DNA from 4 places in the Vibrio jasicida 090810c genome. Region 3 is predicted to be linked to each of the others. Evidence: predicted binding sites of a transcription regulator. Region 3 holds the regulator's gene; each other region holds the start of a gene.

Evidence for each region. Region 3 encodes CRP, which controls carbon source genes, mostly activating them, when cyclic AMP is high. Its sites were predicted from a motif close to TGTGANNNNNNTCACA; they were not measured.
Region 1: cdd (cytidine deaminase) is a predicted target of CRP. The motif match lies at 3,289-3,304, and genes of this name have one in related genera.
Region 2: C1S73_RS13505 (CTP synthase) is a predicted target of CRP. The motif match lies at 4,669-4,684, and genes of this name have one in related genera.
Region 4: deoD (purine-nucleoside phosphorylase) is a predicted target of CRP. The motif match lies at 2,079-2,094, and genes of this name have one in related genera.

What each region holds. Positions count from the first base shown of each region.
Region 1 covers NZ_CP025792.1:678,447-684,666, reverse strand. Annotated here, with positions in the region: gene C1S73_RS03305 (thiopurine S-methyltransferase) at 244-894, shown strand; gene purT (formate-dependent phosphoribosylglycinamide formyltransferase) at 974-2,149, opposite strand; gene cdd (cytidine deaminase) at 2,297-3,184, opposite strand; gene C1S73_RS03290 (LrgB family protein) at 3,453-4,130, opposite strand; gene C1S73_RS03285 (CidA/LrgA family protein) at 4,132-4,506, opposite strand; gene sbcB (exodeoxyribonuclease I) at 4,565-5,986, opposite strand; gene C1S73_RS03275 (DUF1826 domain-containing protein) at 6,199-6,220, opposite strand, start outside.
Region 2 covers NZ_CP025792.1:2,808,414-2,814,633, forward strand. Annotated here, with positions in the region: gene rlmD (23S rRNA (uracil(1939)-C(5))-methyltransferase RlmD) at 1-1,266, shown strand, start outside; gene relA (GTP diphosphokinase) at 1,394-3,613, shown strand; gene mazG (nucleoside triphosphate pyrophosphohydrolase) at 3,820-4,617, shown strand; gene C1S73_RS13505 (CTP synthase) at 4,769-6,220, shown strand, end outside.
Region 3 covers NZ_CP025792.1:2,557,691-2,563,910, forward strand. Annotated here, with positions in the region: gene astD (succinylglutamate-semialdehyde dehydrogenase) at 1-821, shown strand, start outside; gene C1S73_RS12205 (DUF1338 domain-containing protein) at 1,085-1,876, shown strand; gene crp (cAMP-activated global transcriptional regulator CRP) at 2,104-2,736, opposite strand; gene C1S73_RS12215 (phosphoribulokinase) at 2,976-3,845, opposite strand; gene C1S73_RS12220 (YheU family protein) at 3,970-4,182, opposite strand; gene C1S73_RS12225 (hydrolase) at 4,248-5,255, opposite strand; gene C1S73_RS12230 (TIGR02444 family protein) at 5,356-5,835, opposite strand; gene C1S73_RS12235 (ABC transporter ATP-binding protein) at 5,832-6,220, opposite strand, start outside.
Region 4 covers NZ_CP025793.1:2,008,820-2,015,039, forward strand. Annotated here, with positions in the region: gene phrB (deoxyribodipyrimidine photo-lyase) at 1-51, opposite strand, end outside; gene C1S73_RS26390 (MerR family transcriptional regulator) at 74-877, opposite strand; gene C1S73_RS26395 (YbgA family protein) at 867-1,817, opposite strand; gene deoD (purine-nucleoside phosphorylase) at 2,213-2,923, shown strand; gene C1S73_RS26410 (lactate dehydrogenase) at 2,992-4,461, shown strand; gene C1S73_RS26415 (hypothetical protein) at 4,634-6,118, shown strand; gene C1S73_RS26420 (GGDEF domain-containing protein) at 6,102-6,220, shown strand, end outside.

The sequences.
Region 1 (6,220 bases), 1.8 Mb from region 3:
CTGTGAAAGATTCCAAGGCTGAGTTTTAACCTAATAGTAGAATCGTGTTCCAGATCACCATTTCGCTTGCCTTTATTCTGACAACCAGAAAAAGGAAGGGTTCATTCTTGAACGATAGCTATTCTACCAATGCTGTATTAACCAAAGATGAACAACATAGACAAATTTGAAAAAATCATTAGTCTTAGCCCACAAAGTAGCGTTAATGCTCATTGTATTTATCAGCCGACAAGTAGAAGTAAAATGAGAGATCAAGAATTTTGGCACAACAAATGGGCGAGTAACCAAATCGGTTTTCACCTAGATGATGTAAACCCACTATTGCCAGTATTTTGGCAACGCACCAACCCAAAACGTGAAGACATAGTGTTGGCTCCTCTGTGTGGTAAGTCTGAAGACCTAATTTGGCTTGCGACGAAACATGACGAGGTTCAAGGTGTTGAGCTAAGCCAAATTGCGGTAAGAGCATTTTTTGCTGAGCATTTCTATACCCCGACCGTTACGTCGATTAACGGCATGCATGAGCTGTATCAGTTCGACGAGCTGTCCATTTATACAGGTGACTTTTTTACTGCGCCAGTTTCTAAAGCCGATATCATTTATGATCGTGCAGCCTTGGTTGCATTGCCTCAAGAGATGCGAGAAGAATACGTAGTTCGTCTTAAGCAACTGTTGAACCCTGGCGGACGTATTTTACTTGTGACTCTTAACTACCCACAGGATGAGATGTCAGGACCTCCATTTAGCGTGCCAGTCGAAGAGATTGAACAGTTGTTTACGGGTTATAAGGTAACTTGTTTAAATGTCGACCAAGCCGACGAAAACCATCCGAAAATTGCGAAGAAAGGTCTAAGTCGCTTCTCTGAAGAAGTGTACTTAATAGAGAGCGAATAAAGGGCTTTCGAACCCACAGAAAGAAAAAGCGCAGCCAAATTGAGCTGCGCTTTTGTACATATTGAGCTGATTAACGAAATCAGTAAACGATCTGTACTTTAGATGCGCTGTTCACTGCATCTTCAATCGAATCTTCAATCGTTTTACGGCGAGTTAAAACGACACCTAAGCGACGGCGACCGTCGATTTCTGGCTTACCAAACAAGCGAACTTGTGTTTGTGGTTGAGCCAGCGCTTTTGCAATATTATCAAAGCGGATATCGGTGGAGGTGCCTTGCCCAAGAATGACTGCTGATGCTGAAGGACCATACTGAACGATGCTGTTAATCGGCATACCAGTAAACGCGCGAACATGAAGTGCAAATTCAGACATTTCTTGAGAAATCATGGTTACCATGCCAGTGTCGTGTGGGCGAGGGGAAACTTCATTAAAAATAACCTTATCGCCTTTAACAAATAGCTCTACACCAAAGATGCCGTAGCCACCTAGTGCATTAACGACTTTCTCTGCTGTGTATTCAGCCGCTTTGATGGCGTTGTCTGACATTGCTTGTGGCTGCCATGATTCACGGTAATCACCATCTTCTTGGCGATGCCCGATCGGAGCACAGAAATGCACTCCGTCAGCTGCGCGCACGGTTAACAGTGTGATTTCATAATCGAAGTCAATAAAACCTTCAACAATCACACGTCCAGCACCTGTACGCCCACCTTCTTGTGCATAATCCCACGCGGTTTGAACATCTTCTTCTGATTTGATAACGCTTTGACCTTTACCTGAAGAGCTCATCACTGGCTTCACAACACATGGGATACCAACATGTTCTACTGCCGCTTTAAAGTCCTCAAAGCTATCAGCAAACTGATAAGGGGAAGTGTTTAGCGCCAACTCTTCAGCAGCAAGACGGCGAATGCCTTCACGGTTCATTGTTAACTTAGTTGCTTTCGCTGTAGGAACAACATTCAAGCCTTTTTCTTCTAATTCGACTAATTTGTCGGTCGCGATAGCTTCAATTTCAGGAACCACGTAAGCAGGTTGCTCTTTGTTGATGATCTCTTCCAGTGCCTGACCATCAAGCATGTCGATGACGTAGCTACGATGCGCCACTTGCATCGCTGGAGCATCGGCATAACGGTCGCATGCGATTACTTCCAAACCAAGACGTTGACATTCAATTGCCACTTCTTTACCAAGCTCGCCAGAGCCCAAAAGTAATACACGGGTAGCATGAGTGCTAGTAGCAGTACCGAACATAGTGTTCCCTTACAAAATAAAGTGATGAAACAGAAATTGCAGAGGATCATACTGATTTTTACGGATGAAGCAAACGTTTGCGCATGGTTTTTGATAATAAAAAAGGCCCTACTTCAAGTAGAGCCTATCTCTTAAGCATCGTATGAATTAAACGTTCACAAAACTCACTGGAATATCAGGATTTAGTGCTTCTAGCGTTGATTGAGTATCAGCTAGGTGACTGATCTTGCCTTGTGAGTTTTCAACTAAGGCTGCTGCTTTGATGTCTTCAAACTGCTCACCCGACATCAAGATCTGAATCAGAGCAACTTGAAGTGGAGGAAGGCTAGGGTTGAACGCTGCATTCTCTGCATACGCGCCTTGGAATACGCGACCGCTGTTCATCTCAAGCGCAATACCGCTTAAGTTGTTAGTGTATGGCGCGTGGCTGATGTTCATCGCATTGACGGCTTTTTGGATTAAAGCATCGTCTTCATCACAAACAAACTCGTGCTTCACCTCAGCCATAAGACCTGACTCAATGCCTAGATCCGCTGGACCAAACGCTTCAGGAAGGTAGTGATGAAGTGACTTTTCTTCACGTTCTGGTAATTGGATCTTCAGTTCTTTCGCGGTGCTTAGTTCATTCATGAACTGACGGCAGTGACCACAAGGGCTGTAGTTGATGGTAATGTCTTTTACGCCATGTTCGCCTTTCATCCAAGCGTGGCTAATCGCGCACTGCTCAGCATGAACGGTTTGACCCAGTTGAACGCCGAAAAACTCCATGTTCGCGCCAAAATAAAGACGACCTGTTAGGCCGCGAACAATCGCACCTACATAAAACTCAGAAATCGGAGCGTAAGAAAACGCTGCGGCAAAAGGAAGTAGAGCAACACGAAGCTCTTTGTCTGAAAGGTTGGTAGCGTTCAGCAGCTCATCAAACTGTTGCTCAGAAATAGTGGCATCAAAATCGTCAGCGAGAACGATAGGAGCAAGATGTGTTGAAAGTGCTTCAGGAGCGCTTGCTAGCGCCTGTTCAATGCGACTTTTCATGTCGAATCCTTGTTATTGCATGGACAGTTATTCTATGCGAAAGATGGAAATGTTCTGTGCTTTAGATCACGTTAATGTCTGTAATGATAATTTACGTTACATAGTTAGAGTGAGCTCACACATGTATTCGATTGCACAGAGGCTTAACGTTATCTCTATCCCATAAATAACTATATCAACTCAGATTCATACTGCGAATTTTTTGGAAAGGAGTTAAAGCCTGCTCAGTCTATTTACGTCAAGAAAGAGCAGGCTTTGGCATTTATCTTTATTGGTATAACCAAACGGCTAAAGCAAAGAAGCTTGGCGCAAGTATCGATGTGATAATACCGCACAACACGAGTGCGAGTGATGAAAAGGCAGCATCACCGGGTTGTTTCTCTGCGCAAGTTGCCGTACCAAGCGCGTGGGAAACAGTACCCATTGTTAATCCGCGCGCAATAGGGTGTTTGATGCCGATAAGATTGAAGATTGGATACGCCAAAATCGCACCGAATAAGCCAACAATAAGCACAAGAATGGCGGCAACAGCGGCTTCACCACCTAAGTGGCTAGAGATCTCCATTGCGATAGGCGTTGTTACCGATTTACCCACTAAACTCGCAATGAGGCTAATATCTGCTTTGAATGCAACGGCAATCAGTGTCGTTGTTAGCATAGACATCACGCTGCCTAAAGAACAAGCCAGCGCGATAATGCGCCAATTGGCTTTGATTTGAGGCAGTTGCTCATAGAGCGGATACGCTAGCGCAACAACAGCGGGTTGGAGTAAGAAACTGATGTACTCGTTATCGGCATAGTAAGTCTCGAACGGTACCTTCAAAAAGGTAAGCAATGGAATTAACACAGCAATACTGATCAGTAGCGGATTCGCGATAGGATTATTGACCTTAATGGCGATTTGACGTGCTGCGAGGAAAACAACAATAGTGACAATTAACCACATATTAATGCTTCTCCTTTAGCAAGTAATCTAAGAACCATGCCAAACTGACCAGTACAATCAGTGAGCCGCCAACTGCACTCGCAATAATAGGGAGCGCGTTTGCCAACAACATATCAAAGTGTTGCATCAAACCAACACTGATTGGGACGAACAATAAGATCATGTAACGAATAAAAAGCGTTGCTCCTGGCTTTACCCATTCAACTTTAACTAAGCCAAGGGTCATAGAGAAAAACAGCACAAGCATGCCAAGAACACTTCCGGGAACGGAGATGCCAGCGAATTTTTGAATTGTGTTGCCGATACCAAGTGCTCCCATAATAAGTGCGAGGGAAATAAGCAAATGGATCAGCTGTAGTAATCGGTCTTTAATCATTTTGACAGCATATAAAACAACAAACACACCCGAAGGTGCGTTTGAACAAGGTAAGAAATTAGGAGGCTAGGCTCTCTACGTAACGATAGACAGATTTTAATAGTGCTATCTTCTTTTCGTCACTTTCATGTTCGTGAACTAAGTTTTCTAAATTCAGCATGTACTCTTCAATTTGGCTTTCGAAAACTTCACGACAGTGTTGTGCCCAACGTCTTTGTTCTTGTTCATCCAGTGTGCCAGCGTAGTGACGGGCACGGTAACGGAACAACAGTGGTTTAATTCGTTTATCGTCGAATTCGATATCAAGAGCTGCGAGGTTGTTTGGATCCGTTTCTCGGATGATATCCATTGCTGCTCGATCGGCTGGGGAGAAAAATCCATCGTACAGCTGCGTATCAACGTCATCGCTCTTTTCGAATTCACGCTCAATAGAGAATAGACTAATAAGTTTGTCTCGGATCTCTGGATGCTGACGAAGTAAAGCAAGATTGCTTAAGCATTTTTGGCGATCAATACCAATCAACTCTGCGTTTTCGGCTGTCAAAGTCTTTGCGGGAGCAAGAATAGGGCACTTATTCAAATGCACCAGTTTGACAGGAACAGGAAGCAAGTCTCCTAATTCATCGCGTTTGGTGTACAAGCGTTCTTTTAGCTCTTCTGCCGAAAGGTCGAGGATCGGCTGAGGATCTTTTGCCAAGTCAATCGTGATAACGGCGTTGTTGTTTGTTGGATGCCAAGCGACAGGTACGATCCAGCTTGTATACTGGCATTCACGCCCTAACATGCCAGAAACGTGCATTAACGGTGTCATGTTGACGATATCAACAAGGTCGTTCAGTTTGCGTTTGTTACGCATAGAGAAAAAGTAATCAAACAGCTTCGGTTGTGCCGCTTTGACTTTCTTCGCCATTTCGATGGTCGCAATGACGTCGGCCATCGCATCATGGGCGTTACTGTGCTCGATACCGTTGGCTACCGACAAGTGTTCCAATTTAAAGCTGGTAAAGCCTTCATCATTTTCTGGCCATTCCACGCCTTCTGGCCGAAGCGCATGACATGCGCGCATTACGTCCAACAAATCCCAACGTGAGTTGCCGTTTTGCCAGCTCCATGCGTAAGGGTCGATAAAGTTACGGTAACAGGTGTAACGTGTCACTTCATCATCGAAACGAATACTGTTATATCCAAGGCTAGTTGTCTTTGGCTTCGAAAGCTCTGCATGGATCTTAGCGATAAACTCAGGCTCAGGTAAGCCTTCTTGCATTGCTTTTTGCGGCGTGATACCGGTAATCAAAGCTGCTTCGGGAGAAGGGAGGTAATCAGCAGGTGGTCGGCAATACATGACTAATGGTTCGCCGATGATATTGAAGTTTTCATCTGTACGAACACCAGCGAATTGGCTCGGACGATCTTTGGCTGGACTTGTACCCCAAGTCTCGTAGTCAAAGAAGAAAAAAGTGGGCTGATTATCTTGGTGCATTCTGCTTACCGTTTACGGAACCGATGGGAGTATTAGACCATTCAACGCCTTGACTCGCAACGAAAGATGCAAGGTGAAGTTGTGAAAATGAAAAAGAGGTCGTATAAGCATCAGCTCGATAATTTATGTCTGGTTAGCGTGTAAGCAGTAAGGCATTTCTTTATTGAAATAACTGGCGCTATTTGAGCGCATATCGAGTGCTGTGTATTTTCCTAACCAAAATCCAGTGTCATT
Region 2 (6,220 bases), 250 kb from region 3:
GCGGTACAAGTGGAGCGTTTGGATCACCACGGCGCAGGCATTGCTTACCTCAAGAAGAAACCATTGTTTATTGATGGTGCGCTACCGGGTGAGGAAGTGGTAACCCAATTGGTGGAAGAAAAGAGCAAATTCGCTCGTGGTAAGTTGATTAAAATCCTTAAACCGAGTGAAACACGCGTTGACGCCTTTTGTCCGCATTACCATGAATGTGGTGGTTGTGACCTTCAGCATTTGAACTATGACCAACAATTGATGCATAAGCAGCACACGCTTCGTCAGTTGATGAGAAAATTTGCCGGCAGTGATATCGAGTTGGATGCACCTGTGTTGGGTGACTCTCATGGCTACCGTCGCCGTGCTCGCGTGAGCTTATTTGTGGATAAAAAGACCCGTCAGCTGCACTTTGGTTTCCGTAAGAAACAAAGTAAGCAAATCGCACAAGTGACGGACTGTCCCGTGCTTGCGCCTGAGTTGAATGTGTTACTGCCAGAAATCTACTCGACGCTAAAAGCGTTTAAGAAGCCAGAGCAATTGGGTCACGTAGAGTTGGTCTTAGGCGACAATGGTCCTTGTATTACATTGCGCCACCTAAGCAAACTGACTGAAAAAGAAACTAACACTTTGGTGGAATTGGCGAAGCGTCATCATGCATCGCTCTACCTGATGCCAGAAACGGATCAACTTGATTTGATTGAAGGTGAAGTGCCTTTCTATCAAGAAGCCGGTGTCACCGTACCATTCACGCCAAACAACTTTATTCAAGTGAACCAAGCGGTGAACCAGAAAATGGTCGCTCAGGCAGTGGCGTGGTTAGACCCACAAAGTGACGAGCGAGTGTTAGATTTGTTCTGTGGTCTAGGTAACTTCAGTTTGCCAATTGCAAAACGTGCAAAACATGTGGTTGGCGTAGAAGGTGTGCCAGAAATGGTAGAAAAGGCAGCAAATAATGCATCCTTGAACCAAATCAATAACGCACAATTTTATCACGCTAACCTTGAGCAGGATTTTGAAGGGCAAGTTTGGGCGGCTGAACAATTCGACAAAGTGCTGCTTGATCCGGCACGTGCAGGCGCGAGTGGGATCATCGATCAAGTTTCTGCGCTTGGCGCACAGCGTGTAGTTTATGTTTCGTGTAATCCTGCTACCCTTGCAAGGGATAGTCAGAGCTTGCTGGAGCAAGGCTACCAATTGACCAAATTAGGTATGCTGGACATGTTCCCTCATACCAGCCATCTAGAATCGATGGCGCTGTTTGAAAAGTCCTGATAATTGGGACTTTGTTGATCACTTACACGTGGTGGGTGGTCAATAAGCCAACGTTTAAGGCTTGGCATAAGAACTAACCTGGATGGTGTTAGTCAAACCACACAAATATAATAATTAGGATGATGAGATGGTTGCGGTAAGAAGCGCGCATTTAAACCAAGATGAACAGTTTGAACTCGAAACCTGGGTGGCTAGCCTAGGGCAAGAGAAGAACACAGCGAAACGCTTAATTGAAGTGTATCGTGATTGCCAGTCGATTTTGGCGAACCACGAGCAGGCGGAGCTTTTGTTGTGGCGTGGACGAGAGATGATCGAAATTTTGATCACCTTGTCGATGGACAAAGCGACACTTGTCGCGGCGCAACTGTTTCCTTTGGTCTCAAGCGGTGCTTTTGATAGAGAACTCCTTGAGGAAAAATACAGCAAAGAAATCATTAAGCTGATCGATGGCGTCGACGAAATGGCGGCAATTGGTCAACTGAATGTAACAATGGATGGTGGTGCTGCCTCGTCTCAAGTTGATAACGTTCGTCGTATGTTGTTGGCCATGGTGGATGATTTCCGCTGCGTCGTCATTAAGCTGGCGGAACGTATCTGCAACCTGATTGAAGTAAAAAAAGCGCCGGACGAAGTTCGTCGCGCTGCGGCAAAAGAGTGTGCAAACATTTATGCGCCTCTGGCAAACCGCCTTGGTATTGGTCAGCTGAAATGGGAAATCGAAGATTACGCTTTCCGCTACCAACAACCAGAAACCTACAAGCAAATCGCGAAGCAATTGGCTGAGCGTCGTATTGTCCGTGAACAATACATCAAAGACTTTGTCGACGACCTTACCCAAGAAATGACCGTATGCGGCATCAACGCAGAAGTCAGTGGTCGTCCAAAGCACATCTACAGCATTTGGCGTAAAATGCAGAAGAAGAGTCTGGCGTTTGATGAATTGTTTGACGTACGAGCAGTACGTATCATCGCCGACAAACTGCAAGATTGTTATGCCGCTCTGGGTGTGGTCCACACCAAATACAAACACCTGCCAAGCGAGTTCGACGACTATGTAGCGAACCCGAAACCAAACGGTTACCAGTCTATCCATACCGTGATTCTTGGCCCTGAAGGCAAGACCATCGAGATCCAGATCCGAACTAAAGAGATGCACGAAGACTCGGAACTAGGTGTTGCAGCGCACTGGAAATACAAAGAAGGCGCAAGCAGCCGCAGCGGTTACGATGAGAAGATCACGTGGCTACGTAAGCTACTCGACTGGCAAGAAGAAATGTCCGACTCTGGCGAGATGTTGGACGAGCTGCGTAGTCAGGTATTTGACGACCGCGTGTATGCCTTTACCCCACGTGGTGATGTCGTCGACCTACCGATGGGCGCAACCCCATTAGACTTCGCTTACCACATTCACTCAGAAGTAGGGCATCGTTGTATCGGTGCTAAAGTGGCAGGTCGTATCGTACCGTTCACCCATAAACTGCAAATGGGCGATCAGGTGGAAATCATCACCCAGAAAGAACCAAACCCTTCACGAGACTGGTTAAACCCATCGCTTGGCTTTGTGACGTCAAGCCGAGCGCGTGCGAAGATCAACGCATGGTTCCGCAAGCAAAGTCGTGAGAAGAACCTAGAAGCGGGTCGTGAAATTCTAGAGCACGAACTGGCGAAAATCGGCGCGACATTGAAAGATGCTGATAACTACGCGCTGAAACGCTTTAACGTTAATAGTGCCGATGAATTGTATGTTGGTATTGGTAGTGGTGACTTGCGTATCAACCAAATCATCAACCACATCAACGCCTTGGTAAACAAACCAACCGCCGAAGAGGAAGACCAACAAGCGCTAGAAAAACTGCAAGAAGCAGAAAATCGCGCGCCAGCACAAAGTCGTCCGAAGAAAGATGCAGTCGTAGTTGAAGGTGTCGATAACCTAATGACACACCTAGCGCGTTGTTGTCAGCCGATCCCAGGTGATGAGATTGCCGGTTACATCACCCAAGGTCGCGGTATTTCGGTCCACCGCAGTGACTGTGAGCAACTAGAGGAGCTTCGCCATCACGCACCAGAACGTATCATCGATACCGTCTGGGGCAGCGGCTTTGTCGGTTCTTACATCTTGACGGTTCGTGTTGAAGCAATGGAGCGTGGCGGTCTGCTAAAAGACATCACAACTCTGTTTGCGAACGAGAAAATCAAAGTCACCAGTATGAAGAGCCGCGTCGATTACCGCACGCAAATGTCGATCATGGACTTTGACCTTGAAGTGACCAACCTTGAAGTGTTCTCACGAGTTTCGAAACGTGTTGAGCAGATTAAGGATGTTATGTCGGTGAAACGCTTAGGCTAAAATTCTCGTCATACTTGAAGCTGATAGCGTTGTTGCCTACGCTCACTCGCTCCATCACATAGGCAAGCTATGCTCAGGAGTCTCGCTCGCTTGCAGCCTAGCTACAGCTTCAATTATTTAGAGAATTGATCAACATATAACAAAGGTGAGTGGTTTTGGCTGCTCACCTTTTTCTTTAGATAGAAAGGTTTAAAGGAACAGAGAAAATGAGTCATCCAATTGAACAGTTAGAACAAATCATGGCGAAGTTGCGTGACCCAGACGGCGGTTGCCCATGGGACTTAAAGCAGAACTTCGACACCATTGTTCCGCACACCATTGAAGAAACTTATGAAGTGGTGGATGCGATTCAAAACCGTGATTGGCCGAACTTACAAGAAGAGTTGGGTGACTTATTGTTCCAAGTGATTTTCTACAGCCAAATAGCAAAAGAACAGGGGCTGTTTGATTTTTCTGACGTCGTCGAAACTGTGAATGAAAAACTGACTCGTCGTCATCCTCATGTTTTTTCTGATGTTGAGTTTGAATCTGATGAAGAAATTAACGCTAATTGGGAAGCGGAAAAAGCCAAAGAAAAAGCACAAGTAGGCAAAGCTGAGGAAAGTATTCTAGACTCAATACCGAACTCTCTACCTGCGCTTTCTCGTGCTACAAAAATTCAAAAGAAATGCGCTAAATATGGTTTTGATTGGGACTCTCTGGGTCCTGTAGTCGGGAAGGTACAAGAGGAAATTGAAGAAGTGATGGAAGAGGCGCTTCAAGTCAACCCCGATGAAACCAAGGTAGAGCTTGAGTTGGGGGACTTATTATTTGCGACCGTCAACCTATCTCGTCACTTAGGCAAAGACCCTGAAGTCGCTTTGGCCAAAGCAAATCTAAAGTTCTCAAGACGCTTTAAAGGCGTGGAAACTAAAGTTGCAGCGCACGGTAAGCAACTCACAGACTTTACTCTAGATGAACTCGATTCGATGTGGGATGAAGTGAAACGAGAAGAGCAAAGCTGAAATTGCATGAATACTCGACTTTGATTTGAAGCAAAAAATAAAAAATTCCGGTGTGATAGATTTCACGTTGTGGCGTTAAGGAGCTTCTGGTATATTTACGTCCCGTCCAGAAGCACTCCATTTCCCTCATTCAACCAATTTCAGGTTAAACATGACGACAAATTACATTTTTGTTACTGGCGGGGTTGTATCCTCTCTAGGTAAAGGTATTGCAGCAGCATCTCTTGCCGCTATTCTAGAAGCTCGTGGTCTTAAAGTGACTATGATGAAGCTTGACCCTTACATCAACGTTGATCCAGGCACAATGAGCCCAACTCAACACGGTGAAGTGTTCGTTACGGAAGATGGCGCAGAGACTGACCTTGACCTTGGTCACTACGAGCGTTTCATCCGCACCAAGATGACGAAGCGTAACAACTTCACTGCAGGTCGTGTTTATGCAGACGTACTACGTAAAGAACGTCGCGGCGATTACCTAGGTGCAACCATTCAGGTTATCCCTCACATCACTAACGCTATCAAAGACCGCGTAATCGCAGGTTCTGAAGGCCATGATGTTGCTATCGTTGAAGTCGGTGGTACGGTAGGTGATATCGAATCACTACCATTTATGGAAGCTATTCGTCAGCTTGCTGTAGAACTAGGCCGTGAACGCGCAATGTTCATGCACCTAACTCTAGTTCCTTACCTAGCAGCTGCGGGCGAAGTGAAAACTAAGCCAACTCAGCACTCTGTTAAAGAGCTGCTATCTATCGGCATCCAACCAGATATTCTAGTTTGTCGTAGCGATCGTATGATCCCTGCTAACGAACGTAAGAAAATTGCTCTTTTCTGTAACGTACAAGAAAAAGCAGTTATCTCAATGAAAGATGTAGATTCTATCTACAAGATCCCTCAGCTAATCAAAGCTCAAGGTCTAGACGATCTTGTTTGTGCTCGCTTTGGCATCAATGCGCCAGAAGCTAACCTGTCTGAGTGGGAACAAGTAATTTACGAAGAAGCTAACCCAACGGCAGAAGTGACGATTGGTATGGTTGGTAAGTACATTGAACTACCAGATGCATACAAATCAGTAAACGAAGCGTTGAAACATGCTGGTCTTAAGAACCGTCTGAGCGTTAAGATTCAGTACGTTGATTCTCAAGATGTAGAGAACAAAGGTGTTGAGATCCTAGAAGGTCTAGACGCAATCCTTGTTCCTGGCGGTTTCGGTGACCGTGGTATCGAAGGTAAGATTCGCGCAGCTCAATACGCTCGTGAAAACAACGTTCCTTACCTAGGTATCTGTCTAGGCATGCAAGTGGCACTGATCGAATACGCACGTAACGTAGCGGGTATGGAAGGTGCACATTCAACAGAATTTAACAAAGAGACGAAGTACCCTGTGGTAGGTTTAATCACAGAGTGGGTTGATGGCGAAGGTAAAGTTGAAGAACGTACCGAGAAGTCTGATCTTGGTGGTACTATGCGTCTTGGTTCACAGCTATGTCACCTAGAAAAAGGTACGAAAGCTCGTGAACTATACGGCAACGCGACAATTCATGAGCGTCACCGTCACCGTTATGAAGTGAACAACAATCTTCGTCCGCAAATCGAAAAAGCA
Region 3 (6,220 bases):
TTGATGGAGTGCTATTCACCGGTAGTGCAAACACAGGTCATGTTCTGCATCGTCAGTTTGCTGGTCAGCCGGGCAAAATGCTGGCGCTTGAAATGGGTGGCAATAACCCGATGGTTATCTCGGATAACTACGGCGACCTAGATGCGACGGTTTATACCATCATCCAATCGGCTTTTATCAGTGCAGGTCAGCGCTGTACTTGTGCACGTCGTCTTTACATTCCATTTGGCGACAAGGGTGATGCCGTCATTACTAAGCTGGTGGAAGCGACACTCAATATTAGAGTCGGCCAACCATTTGCAGAACCTGCGCCATTTATGGGACCACAGATTTCGGTCGCGGCAGCTAAATTCATTCTGGATGCACAAGCAAACCTACAAGCACTTGGTGGAGAAAGCTTGATTGAAGCGAAAGCAGGCGAAGCGGCATTTGTTTCTCCAGGAATTATTGATGTGACGAACATTGCTGAACTGCCAGATGAAGAGTACTTCGGTCCACTTCTGCAAGTTGTGCGCTACGAAGGGCTAGAGAAAGCGGTAGAACTAGCTAACGATACACGCTTTGGCCTTTCTGCGGGTCTGGTTTCAACCGACGACCAAGAGTGGGAATACTTCGTGGACCACATTCGTGCCGGCATCGTGAACCGCAACCGCCAGCTAACGGGCGCAAGTGGTGACGCACCATTTGGTGGTCCGGGTGCGTCGGGCAACCTACGTCCAAGTGCTTACTACGCAGCAGACTACTGTGCGTATCCAATGGCATCAATGGAAGGACAAGAGACGGTCTTGCCTGCCACATTGAGTCCGGGTGTAAACCTGTAATAGAGAAAAACGAAGCGGTGACAAAGTATCGCCGCTTCTCTCTGCCGGAGCTATTTACCAAGTTAGGATTCTGGTAAGCGCGCTGGCAAACGCCAAAGGCGAGCTTAAGACTCTCCAGTGCGTGTTGACTGACTGGCACTTATGCCACACATACCGTCACAGGTTGATGACCGCTCGTTCGTGATTCTGGACAGCCTCCGGGCTGTGAACGAGCGGTCAACTTCTCTTACCCCTAACTCTACATTGCATAACAAGGAGTCGTTATGACGCCCGATGTGTTATTTGAATCGCTATGGCAAGACTACATTAAACGTCTTTGTCCTTCCGCTGCTAAAGTCCATCAACTTCTTCAAGAAGATGAGCCTCTGATTAATGACCATATTGCTCTACGTACGTTTAATGTCGATCCCCTAGGCATTGAAACGTTAGCGAAGCCATTCTTGGCGGTGGGCTACAAAGCCTGTGGTGACTACGTATTTGAAAGCAAAAAGCTGGTAGCAAAACATTTTGAGCACCCAGATCCAAAACAACCAAAAGTCTTCATCAGTGAATTGAAAGTGGATGAGTGCTCACCGGAGCTACAGGCCATTGTTCATAAATTGGTAGAGCAGGTTGATGCTTCTAAACTGACCGGCAGTGATTTCTTATACGGCGGACGTTTGTGGAACCTCAGTTACGCTGACTTCCAAACCTTGGCGAAAGAGAGTGAATACGGTTCTTGGCTTGCCGCGCACGGTTACGGAGCAAACCACTTCACAGTGAGTGTGAATCAACTCAACCAGCATGAAGAAGTAAAGCAAGTGAACGACCACCTACGTAAAGTAGGGTTCACCATCAACGAGAATGGCGGTGAAGTAAAAGGCACGCCGGAGGTGTTACTAGAGCAATCATCGACCATGGCAGACAAAGTGCCAGTGACCTTTACTGAAGGTGTTGAGGTGATTCCTGGAGGCTTCTACGAGTTTGCTAAGCGCTATCCAATGGATAACGGTGAGTTGTACCCAGGATTTGTGGCTGCATCGGCAGATAAGATCTTCGAAAGCACCAACGGTTAAAGAAGAGGCGAGAACGGGCTACGCCCTCTAGATGCCGGAATGCTTCGCTGCGGGAGGTTTTAACTCTCGGAATCTGAGAGGGCTATATCTCGGAGGATGAAGTCCGATCTCGGAATGCAGTGTTCCCAATTCTCGGCTCTTTGTTTTCCGTTCCCGATTCCCAAAAAACAAAAAAGCCACCAAACTTGCATTTGGTGGCTTTTAAATTTTTTAAACGTTAATCGAGATTAACGAGTCCCGTAAACAACGATAGTTTTACCGTGCGCAGAAATTAGGTTCTGCTCTTCTAGCATCTTCAAGATACGACCTACTGTCTCACGAGAACAGCCAACGATTTGACCGATTTCTTGACGAGTGATCTTGATTTGCATGCCGTCTGGGTGCGTCATCGCATCTGGCTGTTTAGCAAGGTTCAGAAGAGTCTGAGCGATACGACCAGTTACGTCTAGGAACGCTAGGTCACCCACTTTTTGGCTAGTAACTTGTAGACGACGAGCCATCTGCGCAGAAAGACGCATTAGGATGTCTGGGTTAACTTGGATAAGTTGACGGAATTTCTTGAAAGAAATCTCAGCCACTTCACAAGGAGATTTAGCGCGAACCCAAGCTGTACGCTCTTGGTCTTCTTCGAATAGACCAAGTTCACCAATGAAGTCGCCCTGGTTTAGGTAAGAAAGGATCATTTCCTTACCTTCTTCGTCTTTGATAAGAACCGCAACAGAGCCTTTAACGATGTAGTACAAAGTCTCTGCTTTTTCGCCCGCGTGAATTAGCGTGCTTTTTGATGGGTACTTATGAATATGACAGTGTGAAAGAAACCACTCTAATGTTGGGTCGGTTTGAGGTTTACCTAGAACCATAATATCTCACTTCCTCTGCAGGGTACGCTTGCGCTATCCATATTTTAGCTAAGCCTGAATTGGCCTACTAGAATAAGAGCACTTTTTATATGCTGCAAGCTCTCTTGTGTTTCGGTTAGAAATAGTATCCTTTTTCGAAAACGATTTCTTGATTTTAATCGTGCCATCATTGAGATTTTGTAAGCAAAACTGTGCACATGATCACGGTATGAAAAGTAAACACTACGATGGCAAGGTTTTTAGCCAATTTTCCCTGTTTCGATAAGTTGCTGCAGAATCGGCCTTACTATGAGCTCCATTGCAAAGCTCATCTTACCGCCCGGTACCACAATAGTATTGTGGCGAGACATGAATGAGCCATCAATCATTGCCAGTAAATAAGGAAAGTCGACATTCTTTATGCCGCGAAGGCGTATGACAACAAAACTCTCATCTAAACTTGGTATGCCTTTGGCATTGAGTGGGTTGGATGTATCCACCGTTGGGACACGCTGAAAGTTGATGTGCGTTCGAGAGAACTGCGGGGTGATGTAGTTTAGGTAGTCATCCATTGAGCGCACGATCGAATCCATGACCGCTTCTCTTGAGTGGCCACGATCGCGCGTGTCACGAACGAACTTTTGAATCCATTCTAAGTTGACGATTGGCACCATGCCAATTAGAAAGTCGACGTGACGTGCCACATTGACATCGCCATCCACCACGCCACCATGCAAGCCTTCGTAGAACAAGACATCACTGTTTTCTGGCAGATCTTGCCAAGGTGTAAAGGTGCCCGGCATTTGGTTATATGGGACCGCTTCATCAAAGGTGTGCAGATAACGGCGCACGCTGCCAGTGCCATCTTCACCAAACTGACGAAAGAACTCTTCTAACCCCGGAAAGTCATTGGCTTGTGGACCAAAGTAACTGATGTGTTTGCCTTGCTCGCGGGCTTTACGGATTTCGACGTCCATTTCTGGACGAGTAAAACGGTGAAAGCTATCGCCTTCGACCCATGCAGGTTTGACGTTCATCATATTGAACATCTTGCGGAAGGCTTCAGATGTGGTGGTGGTACCGGCACCGGATGAACCAGTAACCGCAATGATTGGATGTTTAGCTGACATGACAAACCTTGTCGAAAATTACTTACCTGTAAAGTGCAGCATGCGTATGCTGCACGGTCGATAACCCACTATAGCACGTAACAAGCCCTTGTCATCGAGTGGGATACGGTAAAATGTGAAGGGTCTAAAACTTTGCTTTTAATTGAATATCTACTGTTTCATGTAGCTCAGAAAAGACGATGATTGCTTCACCTTTTTCTAATTGGTATTTGACCTGATCGATTTTACTTTGCAGTGAAACTTCGACCGAGCCATAGTCGGTGCCTTCACGTAGTACGAATTCACGAATCAAATTTTCCAGCGTTTCTGGCGCGATGTCTTGCCAAGGGATGACCATAAATACCTCAAACTTTTATGATGTTTAAGCGCGCCTTGGGTTGGAGTCTGGCGCGCCTAAGTAGTTTACTGTGTTCGTGGCACGGATACAGCAGAAAGGTACTCCGCAGCGATACTTTCGTAATAAGCAGGTAGGGCTTCTTCTAACCAAAACTTTGGTTTGAGAGCGGTTCCCGTAAGAAAACCCACATGCCCCCCATGCTCATAAAGTCGGTAATCGATGTTATCTGGCAACACAAATTTCGGGATCACTTCTTCCGTCATAAACGGATCGTCTTTTGCGTGGATTATCAGCGTCGGTAGAGTGATCTGTTGCAGTTTGCTTAAGCCAGAACATTGATCGTAATAATCTTGTGCGTCTTTAAAGCCATGCAGAGGGGCTGTGATCAAGTCGTCGAACTCATACAAGCGAGTCACACGTTTGATCGAGTTATACGACAGTGCGAGTTCGCCTTGGATTAAGTCATGCTTTTGCAGTGCATTACGCTTTAGTGAAGAGAGTAAGTAACGTCGATAGACCTTCGAGAAGCCTTGCTCAATACGATTGGCACATGCCGCTAAATCAAGCGGTGCAGAGACAATCGTCGCGGCACTCAAGATCGGGTCACCTTTGTACTTAGCTAAATAGTTCGCCAGCATGTTACCGCCGAGGGAGATCCCTACTGCGATTTTTGGATTGTTGGGGAACTGCTGATTGAGCTGCTCAAGAAAGAAACGAGCATCCGTTACTTCGCCAGAATGATAGGCGCGGGCTTTCTTGTTTGGCTTACCACTGCAACCACGAAAGTGCATCATCACTGAAAGCCAACCCGATTTAGAGAAGGCGTTCATCAAACCGTTCGCATACGGGCTGTAGAAGCAGCCTTCCAAGCCATGAAAGAGGACGAAGATTGGTTTGTTGCGTGCAGCTTCGGAATCTGGCTGCTGGGACCACGCCAAATCGAGGAAGTCACCATCCGGTGTATCGAGTGTTTGCCAAATAGGCGTAAACAGCGCTTTCTTGCGAATAAAGCGCGGTAATAGCGTCTGAAGGTGCGGGTTCTTAATCCCGGCGGCTGCGAAAAATTGTGTCATACCTAACTGCTCTTATATGGTCCTTCAATGTTCGCTGAAGAACTTATTAATATAATCCTTTATAGCTTTAGTATAGATATTTTACTGGTTTATGACTGATTTATGGATGCTGAATTTTTGGAACTGGAAGGGAAAACGCTTGTTGAAGGTGCTCACCACCGAGCTGCCGACAATATCTTAGCGTTAATGGATCGCCATCGTTACTGACTAATTTTAATGAGTTGACGCAGTCAACGAGGTCGGATTGTTGCTGTTTTTCTAACTGCAGTTCGAACTGTAGTGCTTCGCGATAAAGGGCATCGTTGACTTGCGATTTTAGATGGCGACGTAACTCACGGTAGGAGTGCAGAAGGGTTTCGCTTCGACCAAGGCAACCTTGGACTAAATGCCAGTCTTGTTCTTGGAAAATAACTTGCTGCTCATCGAGCCATCTGAGCAGCAGTAGTAGATTCACATTGCCGTGATAGTTATTTTGCAACGACAAGCACGCTTCCTTCACTTCTCGCACACCATAAAATTGCAGACTGAACTGCCAAAGGTGTTCTAGGGTGAGAGTGTATTCTGCGTGCTCTTTTGTCATTGATTGAACTCTAGCTCCATCTGCTCTAACGTTTCTTGAGCAGACATCCATTCCATCTCTACGTCTTCAAGCTCAGATTTACTCGACGCTTGAAGTGCCAATACTTCATTAAGTTTAGCCTTGTTTTCTGCTTCATACAGAGAGTTATCCGATAATTGCTCTTCTGCTGATGCTAATGCTTCGCCTAACTTATCCATTTTATTTTCTAACTGTGTCAGGGTTTTGCGAATTGGCGCTGTCTGTTTACGAAATTCTGCGTCACGTCGCTTCTGCTCTTTTTTTGCCGCAGCGCTGTTGTTGTTGTCTTTCTCTGGTTGTGCCGCTTGTGCTTCTTTACGCTCGGCTCTTTGTTGCTCTGTTAGCCACTTGTAGTAGTCATTGAGGT
Region 4 (6,220 bases), on a different replicon from region 3:
TGCAGTGTGATCTAACGTTCTAAGGTCTCGTCGAAACCAAACCAGAATCATGTCGTCTCCTTACGAGGGTAAGCTAGTTAGCAAAATGCAACTTCTCAATAACTTCAGAGAACTGAACTTGCTCAGGGCATTGCGTTTTCAGCGTGGATAACGCTTCTACTTGCTTAATTGGCAAAGCCTTGTTTGAGAAGAAATGAAGCTTTTGGTACAGAGCCACTACATCATGATCGATAAGACCCGAAACATCTTCGACTTTGTCTATCAAACTAATATGGAAGCCTTGCTCGCATAATCTTGCCGCTTGTACCCAGCTTTCAAATTCTCGAGCTTGCTCGAAACTAATAAGCAGACATTTGCCTTTCGAAGAGGCTTTGTTTTCAGACTCAACAACCATGGCAAGGCGTGTAATTAAGCAAGTTTGAAAGAGACCCGACTGAAGTGAGCGTAGTGAGACCTTCACGAGTTCAAGAGCTTCCACCACCGGCGTGATCAGCTGATCGATGACAATAGTTAATGGATACTCTTTCAAAACGTTGGTTAGAAGCTTCTCCGTTTTACCACGGTTTAGTTCGGCAAGAGCTTTGAGCAAAGATTCCACTTCTTCTAAAGGCTGCACACTAACAGCAATATCAGCTTTTTCTTCTTGTCCAAGCAGACCTTTTACTTTGCCAATGGCAACCCCTTTCGACAACCAACCTTGTATCTCTTTAATCGTATCTAGGTCTTGTTGGCGGTATAGACGATGACCTTTTTCGGTTCGTTGAGGTTGGATCAAGTTGTAGCGTCTTTGCCAAGCTCTGAGTGTAACGGGCTTAACACCCGTTAACTCAGATACATCTCGAATGGCGTAGAGTTTTTCTTCTTGGCTACAATCCATAACGTAATCTCATCTCCTGCGGGTATGGTTCTAGATATTTTTGCTGTTGCAAATACTCATCTGGGTATGTGTTGAGATAATGCTTAATAAGCGTTAAAGGGGCAAGTAATGGTAACAATCCTGTGCGGTAATCACTGATGACTGTCGCGAGTTCTTCTCTTTCTTTACCAGTTAATGAACGCTTGAAGTAACCTTGTAGGTGCATCAGAACATTGGTGTTGTTCTTGCGACTCGCTCGGTTTTGCAGCGCTTTCATTAAGCCCAAACGATACTCGTTAAAGAAGTCGTCAATCTCATAGCTCGCGACATCTGCCACCAACCTACCCAGAGAGCGGTAGGATTCTGGGTGGTGCGCCATCAACGTCAGTTTGTAACGAGAGTGAAAAGCGATGATTTTACCGCGTGTTGGTTCTCCACCCATGGATTCATAGAAGTCGTTCAAACAGTAAATGCGCGTAATGAAGTTTTCTTTTAATACTGGGTCGTTAAGGCGGCCGTCTTCTTCTACCGGTAACCACGGCATTTTTTCCATCAAGGTACGGGTGTACAAGCCAATCCCCTCTTTTGCAGCGTTGTTTTTACTGTAAACCTTGACTCGCTCCATACCACAGGTTGGCGACTTCGCGCAGACGATGTACCCACACAACTGCTCACTTTGCAATTCATTCACTTTATTTTCTGAATAAGTGAGCATGTTGTCGGTGTGGTCATTGTCTGGATTTTTCGTCTCAACCAATGCAATTCGCTCTTCGTTACTGACTAAGCGGATAGTAGGACGAGGCACAGACATACCGACGCCAACTTCTGGACAAACCGGCACGAAACTAAAGTACCCGTCGAGTTCTTTTGTTACGAAGTTACTTATTTTATGTCCTGAGTCGAAACGTACACGTTCACCTAATACACAAGAGCTGATACCGACTTTGATTGAAGATTCCATGATGGCACATCCTATACAAAATGTTTTGTTGTATAACTTATAGCAAGTGAATTTGAATTGTACAAGAAAATAAATTGTACAATTTATTCGTTTTACTGAGCTATCTAGGAATTCGATCAGTGAGATCTCAGAAAATATTGTGCTTCGAAACGGTTTTTTGTGCACACAATCAACAAATCGCTCAAAAGCAAATCGATTGCCTTTTTGCTTTCAACAGATTTAGTTATCAACAGAATATTTAAACACTAGAACAGACCGTTTTGTGACTTAACTCTCAAGCCACCTTTACACGTCCCGATATTATTGCCTCAACGAAAACGAACAAGTTCAACAGAATTGGTAATAGCGTTCTATAATAGAGTCATTTTACCAGAACCAAACTTTGGAGAGCACTTATGGCAACCCCACATATCAACGCACAACCAGGTGATTTCGCTGAAACAGTTCTAATGCCAGGCGACCCGTTGCGCGCTAAATACATTGCAGAAACGTTTCTAGAAGATGTGAAACAAGTTTGTGATGTTCGCAACATGTTCGGCTTCACTGGCACTTACAAAGGTAAGAAAGTTTCTGTAATGGGCCACGGTATGGGTATCCCATCTTGCTGTATCTACGTACACGAACTCATCGCTGAATACGGCGTGAAAAACGTTATCCGTGTAGGTAGCTGTGGTGCAGTACGTGACGACGTGAAACTAATGGACGTTGTTATCGGTATGGGTGCATCTACAGACTCAAAAGTTAACCGTATCCGTTTCAACAACCACGACTTCGCTGCAATCGCTGACTACGGTCTTCTAGAAGAAGCGGTTAACCAAGCGCGTGCTCAAGAAGTACCAGTTAAAGTTGGCAACGTATTCTCTGCAGACCTGTTCTACACACCAGAGGCAGACCTGTTCGAGAAGATGGAAAAACTAGGCATCCTAGGTGTAGACATGGAAGCGGCTGGTATCTACGGCGTTGCTGCTGACCTAGGCGCGAAAGCTCTAACTATCCTAACAGTTTCTGACCACATCATCCGTGGCGAAAAACTAAGCTCTGAAGAGCGTCAAAAGTCGTTCAACGACATGATGAAAGTTGCTCTAGAAACAGCAATCAACATCTAAGAAACACCTAAGTAGTAAATAGCAGCCGGGGCCTGACCGGCTGCAAGAATTATCCCGAGGGGGCGATTGTGTCTAACGGCGAACTGCCAAGGGACGCAGATGGGTTACAACTCAACTTTTGTAAAACATTGGCGTGTGACAACTTTGGATTGAGTGATGCAAAGCGATACGTTTTGCAACATGCTAACCCTAAACGTCCGGCGATGGTATGCCGTGAGTGTGGAGCTTTCCCCCCCTTACTTAATAATCGCGATGTAGTGAACGAGCTTCATCGTCTGCGTCACGTCCACAGTGACGGATTACCGGCTTGTCGCAACGATGACTGCGATAACTTTGGGCTTTCTGTCCATACTCATAAACACCTCTATCACGCTTTCGGTTACAGTGGCGATCGCCAACGTTACCGCTGCAAAGTGTGTCAAAGTACCTTTGTCGATAAATGGTCTGGTGCCAATAAAAAGCTTCAGTTCCAAGAGAACTTGATGGGCTTGTTGTTTACCGGTTATTCCGTTCGCGAGATCTGCCGTAAACTCAGCATTAATCCAAAAACCTTTTACGATCATGTTGATCATATTGCTAGCCGCTGCCGCCGCAAACTGGCAACGATCGATGCTCGCTGGGTAAACCATGCTGAGCACTATGAGTTGGCGTCGAACTATGTTTCCCTGCAACCACATAGCAACAACGGCGTATACTGGATCGCTTCTGGTGAAGCACACTCTGGCTATATTCTATGTCAGCATGTGAACTATTCTTCTAATGATGAGCCGGTCGCAGCACTGGATCATAACCCTTACGATGAAGTGTCACGTTTTGTATCACAGGAATACACCGCAGAAGCAAGTGAAGCACCCAGCGAGCCTTCGAAGAAACTTCGCGAGCGTATCGACCAGAAGTATCAAACCATTTTGGCGCGTGGTAACGTAGAGGACCCACTGGGCAACCTTTCTGTTTTCCATTACCCGTCAAAAGGCGCTTTGATTCGCCCGCCTTATACCTCTTACGCTCACTACCTACATGTGTTGGATATGTGCTGCCCAGAGAAACGGGTTTCTATTTACATGCCTCAAGATCCCCTGCTCCGCTCTGCCGCGTTGAGCGTTTGTTTATCTCGTATTCAAGAGAAAAACGTTGACTTGATGTACGTTGAAGAAGATGCAAACTGGGATATGACTGCGCCATTTGGCAAAGTAGACATTGCTTACATGAGTTGGTGGCGAGATCGTTGGGCGATTTCACGTCAATACGAAGCAAACAAAGGCATTTGTTACTTAGCTGGCGACAATAATGAACCTGAGTCATGGTTCAATGTTGCGACAACACGCCACATTCAATTCTATCAAAATCGTTTTCAGCTTCTGTTTGAGAGCTTCATCAACGAGCCACGTCGCAAATTACGACCTGCTGGCATATTACCTCTTTTAGATATATTCAGAGCTTGGCATAATTTGTGCTATCAAGATAAGCAAGGGCTTACCGCCGCTCAGAGGCTGAAAGTAACGGACGCACCTCTGACGATCAAACAACTGCTGTCGTGACTATTTAACACTTTACTCATTTAAATGTGGTAAATAGATGCTGACCACGGTATATATTACGGTACCCAATACCTTATTGGTGTAGCATTCTTCCTACACCTGAAATGATAGTCGCATCTAACCACATAATATTTAGGTGTAAATTCCAGTTCGATAGTCATGGATGTGAACGTTGGATAAAAGCCAAATTCAGCTAGAAGCAGAGCTAAACGCCCTCGATGGCCAGATAAAATCTGATCCGGAACGCGCATTTCGAATCGCCGAACAATGCAGAATTCGTGCAGAGCAAATCCTATTTGTTGATGGCGAAATTCGAGCATTGATCATCATGGCGCATGCCTGTTGGTGTAGCATGGACTACCGACACGGGCTCAAACTCGTCAAAGACGCCTACAGCCTTCAAATTCAACTCGACACCGACGATCATTTACCTGAAATCCTTCACCTCTTCGCCTTGCAATACTGGGGACAAGCTAAATACTACTCCGCCCAACAGTACTGGATAAATGCATTAGAACAATCCGCATTGGTTGATGACATTGAAATCCAAATCGAGGCCCTTATCGGACTTGGTAACGTTTGGCGCATCACCAACGAACACAAACTAGCCGCATCCACACACGAATTAGCCGTCAAAGTGGCAAACAACGTCCGTATTGCATGGTTAGAAGGCAAAGCTCGAATCCTACTCGCATGGGATTATTACCTGCTGAATAACTTCGTTGAAATGCTGACGGTGCTTGATGGTGCTACCGAGGTACTTCGTGATCATGACGACAACACATGGCAAGCTGAAATTTGGGATTTTAAGGGATTGGCATTACTGGGATTAGAACGTCTCGATGCAGCAGAAGAGGCGACTCAGAAAGCGCATCAACTCGCGATTGAACAAGACCTAACTTGGATGAAAGCGCACTCCTTCATCAGCCGAGCCCGACTCGAATTGCTGCGCAAGAATACAGAAAACGCCGCCTCCTTACTGCAATCTGCAGAGCAGTCTGCCCTGAGCTTTGATAATGGTGAACTGCTCAGCCAAATCTGCTTTCAGCAATCGCGCGTCGCAGAAGAACAAGGCGATTATGAAGGCGCTTTCCAAGCCTTCCAAAAATATCGCAAACATGCGCTTAAAATGCTCAAGGAGCAGACGCATCGAGTAAGTATGGATAAAGCGCGAGGATCTAAACGTCAGTTAGAGCAACGCGCGAGAAAGCTCATTAACCGTATTCGTGCCCAGCATGAATACGATCCAGAAAAACAGTTCTCCAACGTTGTATCCGAAACCTATTGGTGGGAGCAACTGGTTCTATTCAAAACAGAGCTTAAGCAATCAAACCACGCGATCATTATGATCCGCCATACTGAGCCAGCTTTCCTTGATGTGTGTACTGAGCTCGTTCACTCATTAACGACATCCAGTGACTTGATCTCTCGTTTGAGCAGCGATCGCTTAGCCATGTTGATCGCAGAGAAAGATCAAGCGGCAGAAGACTTGTACCGCACGGTTTGTGCCATGTTAGACATCTACCCTTGGAAACGACGTGGCTTAGCCGGAGCTAAACCGACCCTCTATCTGCAAGATATCCTGACCTTCCCGTTCACATTGGAGCAATTGGAAGAAAGCCACATTGAGGTAATGAAGAATGGAACAACTGCTTAGTAAAGTGACCGATGCAGGCATGGACCCTTCTTCTGTTACTGGCGAAGAAGCGCTGATCCTTTGGGAACATATCCGCTTTCATATCGCGTCAACAAATCGTGA